Regions from separate parts of the Undibacterium sp. 5I1 genome, predicted to be linked through region 1. Evidence: predicted binding sites of a transcription regulator. Region 1 holds the regulator's gene; the other holds the start of a gene.
The links. Region 1 encodes FNR, which switches genes on or off when oxygen is low (the NO sensors DNR and NnrR bind a similar motif). Its sites were predicted from a motif close to TTGATNNNNATCAA; they were not measured.
Positions count from the first base shown of each region.

Region 2: RGU72_RS01755 (oleate hydratase) is a predicted target of FNR. The motif match lies at 1,964-1,977, and genes of this name have one in related genera.

Region 1 covers NZ_JAVIWI010000001.1:1,944,302-1,948,356, forward strand. The annotation lists gene ccoG (cytochrome c oxidase accessory protein CcoG) at 1-359, shown strand, start outside; gene RGU72_RS08585 (FixH family protein) at 369-899, shown strand; gene RGU72_RS08590 (hypothetical protein) at 962-1,210, shown strand; gene fnr (fumarate/nitrate reduction transcriptional regulator Fnr) at 1,336-2,115, opposite strand; gene RGU72_RS08600 (OmpW/AlkL family protein) at 2,376-2,993, opposite strand; tRNA gene RGU72_RS08605 (tRNA-Arg) at 3,329-3,402, opposite strand; gene glmM (phosphoglucosamine mutase) at 3,631-4,055, opposite strand, start outside.
Region 2 covers NZ_JAVIWI010000001.1:405,592-409,646, forward strand. The annotation lists gene RGU72_RS01755 (oleate hydratase) at 246-1,901, opposite strand; gene RGU72_RS01760 (LacI family DNA-binding transcriptional regulator) at 2,163-3,227, shown strand; gene RGU72_RS01765 (TonB-dependent receptor) at 3,999-4,055, shown strand, end outside.

The sequences.
Region 1 (4,055 bases):
CGATCAATTTACTAACACGTGTCCCCTTAAAACTAGACGTTATCCGTGACCGCGGCTCTATGGGTAGAGAATTAAATGAAGGCGTGATTGAAAATGTTTATAAGCTACAAATTATGAACACGGCGGAAGCAAATCATATTTATCGCATCAAAGTATCGGGGCTGGACTCAATCCGTTTAGACAGCCCCGACCAAATCGAGCTGCCAGGAGCTACTACAAAAGCGATACCAGTCCGGGTGCATGTAGACCACGATCATGGCAAACAAGGTAGTAACAAAATTTGGTTTCAGCTTGAAGCGATCGATAATCCGGCCTTGCAGGTCAAAGAAAAAGCTGTATTTATTATTCCCCACAATTAGGAGCGTGTGATGTCGACCTCACCTATTTCAGCACCCATCTCTATCAACACTAAGCAAGCACCTTGGTTTAAACAAATCTGGCTTTGGTTCCTGTTAGCGCCACCGATTGTTGCAGTGGTTGCCGGCTCGTATATGGTGTCGATCGCCTTCCGAGAACAAGATGCGATGGTGGTGGATGATTATTATAGAGAAGGCCAGGCAATCAATCAGGACCTGCGGCGTGACAAGGTGGCTGCGGCATTAAAGTTAAACGCATCCATACAATACGATGCTGCGAGCGGGATCATTAAAGGAAAACTCAGTAGCGATCAAAAAATATCAACCGGTATCTTAACGATGAAATTGGTTCACCCTACTCAACCATCTAAAGATCTGGCGATCAAAACACCAGTAGATGAATCCGGTAATTTTTCTTTAGCACTACCGTTATTAGATAAAGCAGCCTGGCAAGTCACGCTAGAAGATCAGCCTAAGCAATGGCGTCTTAGTGGAGTCTGGAACTGGCCCTTACAGCAAGCAATCGTCCTAGATCCGCTTTGATTGAATACGCAAGTAAGCCAACAAACTGGTCGGCAGTTTTTACAATAACAAAGGAGACAAACATGCGACGCGCTATAGCAATATTATGGTCATCTTTTTTGGTTGCGGTTGCTGCCGAAGGTTTGTTCTTTTCTATTTTTGATCCGCATGACCTGGTGTTTTCTGGCGTGCCGATTGAGTTATCCAGACCCGCCATCTATACATTAGGATTTTTTAGCTTCTGGATATGTTGTGCATTATCCAGCGCGCTTACCTGCTATTTGCTAGTGGCTAATTCTGATAGCAGTATTAAGAGCCAACCCTCTTTTTAGTACAAGCCTGCGTTGAGTTGAATAGGAAGACTGACATTTTCTGAAGAAAAATAAAATGAAGCAGATAAAAAAATGCTGGCATCAAGCTCGACTCAAACAATACTTAAACAATACGTAGGTAAGGTCTAAGCACAATGATCAGTACCTGCCGCAATTGATTTTAAGGTAAGTAATTGCAGGAGTTCGATATCGCGCTGATCGACTGAAAGCAGCTCTAACTTTTTAAATTTGCTTAGCAGGCGACTGACGCTTTCTATCGTCAAGCCAAGATAGCCGCCGATTTCTTCGCGTGACATGCGAAGTTGAAAACGTGTTGCCGAATATCCTCGCGCAGCATAGCGCGAGGATAGATTCACCAAAAAAGCAGCAAATTTCTGGTCGGCACGCATGCTACCCAACAGCAACATCACGTTTTGCTCTCGATTAATTTCACGACTCATGATGCGGTGAAAATGGCTCAGTAAGGTTGGTACTTCACCAAATAGATGCTCCAGGCTATTAAACGGTATCTCACACACCTCGCTGTCTTCCAGTGCAATTGCCTCACAATGATGAGCGTTACTACCAATCGCGTCCATCCCTAGCAATTCGCCAGCCATTTGAAAGCCGGTTATATGTTGCTGACCGATAGAGTTTGTTTGAGAGGTTTTAAAATGCCCAACCCGGATCGCGTATAAATTGGTGAACGGTTCACCCATGCGATACAAGGCATCATCCCGCTTGATCCGTCTTCTACGGCCAATGATGCTGTCCAACTTATCCATATCCGCTTCGGCCAATCCCATGGGAAGGCATAATTGATGCAGACTACAGGCGGCACAGTGAATCCGAATATCTTGCAATTTAAGTGGTGGGATCGTTGAGGTGCTTGCTGGCGTAGCCAGATGAGGAAGATGTACGTTCATAAGTTGCAACCCTGAGACTGTAATCAATGAATTGAGTTTAGCGCAAATGCATCGCTAAATTTTATTTAAATTATTGCAATATGAAAGCGGTCTCTGAACTCAAATTACCCTAAGAAGGTGGATGTATATCCTTATTTTTCCAACAGCATGGCATTAATCGATTGTCCTTAATCAGAAATAGGCAATCGAGACTATGCCTCGATTGCCTATCAACCCGGAATTTCTTTTAGAACAGCGCTCCATGTGCCTCTGGAGATTATTTAGAAGCGATAACCTAGCCCAACAGCGATCATCAAAGGGTCGACCTTTACTGCGCTGATTTTGGCACCAGAAATAAATACATCGCTACGTATCTGCACCTTTTTGATATCAGCATTAATTGACCATCGTTTGTCTATCTTGTAATCCACGCCTGCCTGTAACGCTAGACCGACGCTGCTGTTTTCCAAAGAACCTGTGCCGTTAAGCAGATTCACGTCAGAAATTCGAGTGTAATTTATACCAGCACCAAGATAAGGACTAAACTGCGCATCAGGTAAAAAATGATATTGAATCAGCAAAGTCGGAGGTAAATGTTTAAAGCTACCGATATTTGTACCATCGAGATAAACATCATGTTTTTGCGGATAAGTCAGTACTAATTCTGCTGCAATATTTGGACTAAAAAAGTAAGAAATATCCAACTCAGGAATCGTTTTGTCAGAAACCTCTAACCGGTCGGCTGGACCAACTCCACCAATAGGATCTGACTTATTTGCGGTCGACAAATGCTCTGCCCTGACTCGTACCAACCAAGGACTTTCTTGTGCACATGCAGTTGCAGAAAACATGCTTAACAGCGCAGCTGTTACTACCGATAACGCTATAGTCTTTTTCATTTTTACTTCCCCATCAATCGTCGTTTGTCTGGCAAGAAGTTTAATACTGCGACGAGTTATCAGCTTTGATGTAGATCAACCCAGGTGAAACCTACAACTCAAATCTTGAAGTCTGCATGAGTGCAAGCTAACGGGAATGCAATATTTATCTGACGATGGATCTCTGATGGCCACAAAGTAATTTTGCGGTTATTTATTAGATGAATGCAAACACAAAGAAACTTGTATTTATCAAGACTGAGGCAGATGATCAAAAGCTGTTTCTGATCACAGACAAGCCTCAAATTTTTCTTGAGGCTGATGACTTTAGAAAATCTGGGGATGTAGAAAAGAAGTGCGTCGGGAGGGGCTCGAACCCCCGACCCATGCCTTAGAAGGGCATTGCTCTATCCAGCTGAGCTACCGACGCGCGGGAGAAGTATGTGAATTGTTATACAATAACACTTACCATAACAACCAAATATTCTGGTACAGAATACTTGGATTCAATTCAATCAAATTCTTAAGTGCTATTGAATTATTTAGTACTTATATTATTCGCGGTACTGGCCAAATAATATAAAAAACCGAAGGCTGAATAGTACATGGTATCGCTTCTATATTCAATAATGCGACCGATACAATTTCAAATATAAAATTAGGCTGGTGTTATACAGTCAACTAGCCTGCGAGCAAATTTATTGGCCATTTCCAAATCAACCGCTTCTACCATAACGCGGACTAACGGCTCCGTACCTGATGCACGAATCAGCACTCGCCCTTTGTTACCTAACTCTGCTTCTACGCGCTGTTTTTCTAAAACGGCAGCTTCATTTTTCTGCCAGTTAAATCCGGCAGGCACTTTAACATTGAGTAAAACTTGTGGGAATAAGATCAAATGTTCAAAACATTGATCCAGGGTCTTGCCATTGCGACGGAGCGCAGATAAAACTTGCAACGCAGAGACAATACCATCGCCCGTAGTGTGCTTATCCAGGCAGAGTAAATGTCCGGAACCTTCACCACCTAGCATCCAGCCACGCTCTTGCATTTGTTCCAGCACGTATCTGTCGCCCACTTTAG
Region 2 (4,055 bases), 1.5 Mb from region 1:
CTAGTACGGAACCGTTTTGAAGCACAGCTGATTTTTACGGCGGCAGTTCCAAGCTTTCAGGACAATATTTCTACCTGAATTGAATATACTCCCTATTATTTTTATTAAAAATGTCGTAGTGTCCAATGATTATATGGACACTTAAAATATACTAGGTGATAGTATTTATCATTCATCCTCTTGTCTGATCATAAAAAATACTATCACCTGCTACGATATATCACCAATTGTCTGCTACTTAGTGCCTACTTAAATGCCTTAATCAGCGCATCAAACTTCACCTTGATGGACTCGTCATGATGATGAATTGACGGGACTTCCCTATCGATTTTAAGTAGTTCATACACAGCCATTTGTGCCGCCCGTACCGAATATTCCACGGTGAAGACAACATCGTCAGCGATCTCTACAAACTGGCTGACGAAGGCGAGATTTTTAGAATTCGCTGGTACTGGCAACGGACGGTCAATTTTTGTCCTTGGCATAAACATGCTGGTGATATACGGCATGCGGCAAGGGATGCAATTGGCATTGGCAAAACTGGCCTGATCAAAATTGAGATGACCGCACAACTCTTGCAAAATTTCTGCCCCGCTGCATTCTGCCATAGGCTTTGCCACAAAATTTCCGACGCGATCTGGGTGTAGCGCATAACCCCAAAATACCTGCACGCCTTCTGGCTGATCCGCAAAATGCGGTTGATGTGCAAGCACTACCGACATAAACCAATTGGAATCTTTAAACGTCACCAAGCCGCCAGTACCTGCCCGGTTACCAGTAAATTGTTCCATCTTATCGAAGAAAATACTGTCTTTGAGTGTGACCGTAAACGATGCCCAATACGATTCCGGGATGCTGGAATTGAAGGCGGCAGGATTACCAAATTCAGGACGATTTACGGCGATCTTTTCCCATAAGCGCCAGCCTTTACTATCGTGTTTGGTCAGCTTTACCGGGGCGGCGCTCATGGAGCCATAAGTAGAGGCATCGGTCATGGACGCATTTTGGAAAAACACAATATCGCCATCAACAACGGGAACCACTTCATCTTTACCATCGCGATGGCAATGCAAGGCCGTGACGACGATTTTGTCATTTTGCGTGACGAGATCCATATCCGTTACAGTGCAGTTCGTCACAAAGTTCACGCCCTGAGTTTGCAACCAGCTTAACAACGGACGTACCAGTGAATCAAACTGGTTATACACAGTGCGCTTTACACCAGCTAAGGTTTCGATGCGAGAAAACTCCATCATAAAGCGGTGCAGATAACGCTTAAATTCCACCGCGCTATGCCAGGGTTGGAAGGCAAACGTAGTCGCCCACATAAACCAGAATTTGGTTTCAAAAAATGTTGGCGATAACCAATCAGTGATGGCGCTATTCCCCAAGCTGGCTTCATCAGCCTCGCTTAGTTTTAGCAGCTCCATCCGGTCTTGCATACTAAAACCCATGGATGTGACATCTACTTTGAAGCGATTTTTATCCACCAGACGCGCCATAGAATGCGGCATGTTCTTGAGATTAAACGCAACGGTTTCATCGAATACACTTTGCGCCAGATTGCTCAATGAAGGAATGCTATTGAACAAATCCCAGGTACATTCATAATTATCAGTAGTCAGCATACGTCCACCACGCAAGGTGTAGCCATGCTCTGGATTGCCCGCACCATCGAGACTGCCGCCAAGGAGTGGCATCGCTTCAAAAATCGTAATTTGCTTGCCGCTCACACCGCCGTCGCGGATCATAAAGGCAGCGGCTGATAAAGAGCCAATGCCACCTCCAATGAGATAGGCTTTATGCGTACTGTTCATTATTTTCCTAGTTAGTTGATGTGTTGATGATTTGCGCTGCTTTCGTGCAGCTTTCATGCTGATATGGCACGCGTTACTTTTCATCTAGGTCAAGATGTCTTACCTGACCGTAGAGCTAAAGGTAGACAAAATCTGTCGATTACGCTTTGATCTAGGTCAAGCAATAGTGGTGATAAAGCGAATGCTCAGGATGAGCGCATCGTAAAGCTCGGCGATAATTCAGTCAGTGCGGCAGCACACAGTGCCTTGTATGTAGCCTTGAAACTGATTTTGTTTGCATTTTGCTACGCAGAACGGCGATTGAGTTTTATAATAGTTTTTACCGATGTAAAGCAAAGAAATGACATGACAAAAACGCCGAGCCAGATGACTACCGTCCGCAAACCAGACTCTGCCAGCGCAGAGCAGCGAAGACTGCAAATGGCCGATATCGCCCGCTTGGCAGGCGTCTCTACTTCTACCGTGTCACGTGCTCTTAGTGGCAGCTCCTTAGTCAATGACGAGACCAAGAAAAGGATAGAAGAGTTAGCACGCTCTTTAAATTATTCCATCAATATCGGCGCACAAAATTTACGCCTTAAACAAAATAAAACGGTAGCAGTCGTGGTGCCTTACGATGCGACAACACGGCAACATTTATCGGACCCTTTTTTCTTAAGTATGTTAGGTAGTCTGGCCGATGCATTGACCGATCGCGGCTTCGATATGTTGCTGTCGCGGGTGGATGCTGAGCAACTGGACTCGGCTGCACAAATTTATGATACCGGCAGAGTGCTTGGCGTAATTTTGATCGGGCAATGGCGTCATCACGATCAGCTTAATCAACTGGCAGCGCGCCGGGTTCCGATTGTGGTCTGGGGCGCACAATTGCCACAACAATTGTATGTGACCGTTGGTAGTGATAACGTTAGTGGCGGTTTTTTAGCGACCGAACATTTAATTCAGTCTGGTAGAAAACACATCGCATTTTTTGGCGATACCCAACTGCCAGAAATGGCGCAGCGTTATGAAGGCTATTGCAACGCGCTGAGCCGTTTTCAGCTCCCCTTAGATCCCAATCTGGTCGTACAAGCCTCATTTGTAGAAGACGGCGGCCGACTCGCAGTAGAAGAGTTGTGCTCCCGTAAAATCCCCTTTGATGCCTTGTTTGCCTGCAGTGATTTGTTAGCGATGAAGGCAATCAATGCACTCAGGGATAAAAAATACCGCGTATCAGAAGATGTCGCCGTAGTCGGTTATGACGATATCGAACTTGCCCGTTATTTTCACCCCCCACTCACCACAGTGCGACAACCAATGGCAGCAGCAGGGCAGGCGCTGGTGCAAGCCTTATTGTCGATTGTCGAACACGATGCAGTTAGCCCGCGACTGTTGCCTACGCAGTTGATTTCTCGTACCAGCAGTTTGTGATTTGGTCGACTAAGGCTTTCAGCTTAAATTCTATGACAATCAGTTTTCTGCTTTGATTATAAATATTTGCAAACGGTTGCAAGTTTTGGATTTTTTGTGTTTTTAAATAATCCAGATGTAGAATTTCTATCGAAATTCATGCTGCGCCGCATAAGCAAACGATTTACATTTTTTATGTATGTTGCACAATTGTGACAAGCGATTGTGGTCAAGGTGCTTATCGATTTTCTCTTATAAATTTCCAAATTAATTTTGAAAACTCCAGATTTGATCATAGTAAGGGCGATAGTTTTTTGCTTCATGATAATTGGGAATATTTAAGATATTTACAGCGAACAATATCAAATTTCTATTTCTTGATTGCACTAAATAAGTGCTTTGCTGCACTGCGTTATTGCAATCGATTGCAATTATTATTTATTTGACCGATAATCGATTCACTTACTGGCCGCCCATGGTTCAAAAGATCTTCAGCAATGTTTGTAGAATATGTTTGACGAGTGTTTTTGGAGAATTTCAAAAATCTAACGAGGATTGCTGGAGGTCTTTTGTTATTTTCTTTAGTCCGTTGAAACACAGCGGTTTAGTAAGAGAACAGTGCGCTGAAGTAAAGTAAATACGTAAAGTGAATGCATAAAATAAATACGTAAAACGACGCAAAGTAAGATTGTTAAGAGCAGTAAAAATAAAGAGAAGCAAAAATAAAGAGCCGAATCAAGCATGCATAGTGTTTGAAGAAATTTGGCGAAACCGAAAAAAACGGAGACAGAAATGACATCATCACGCATCAAAATGACGCGCATGGCCGGCTTGGTATCACTGGCTGTT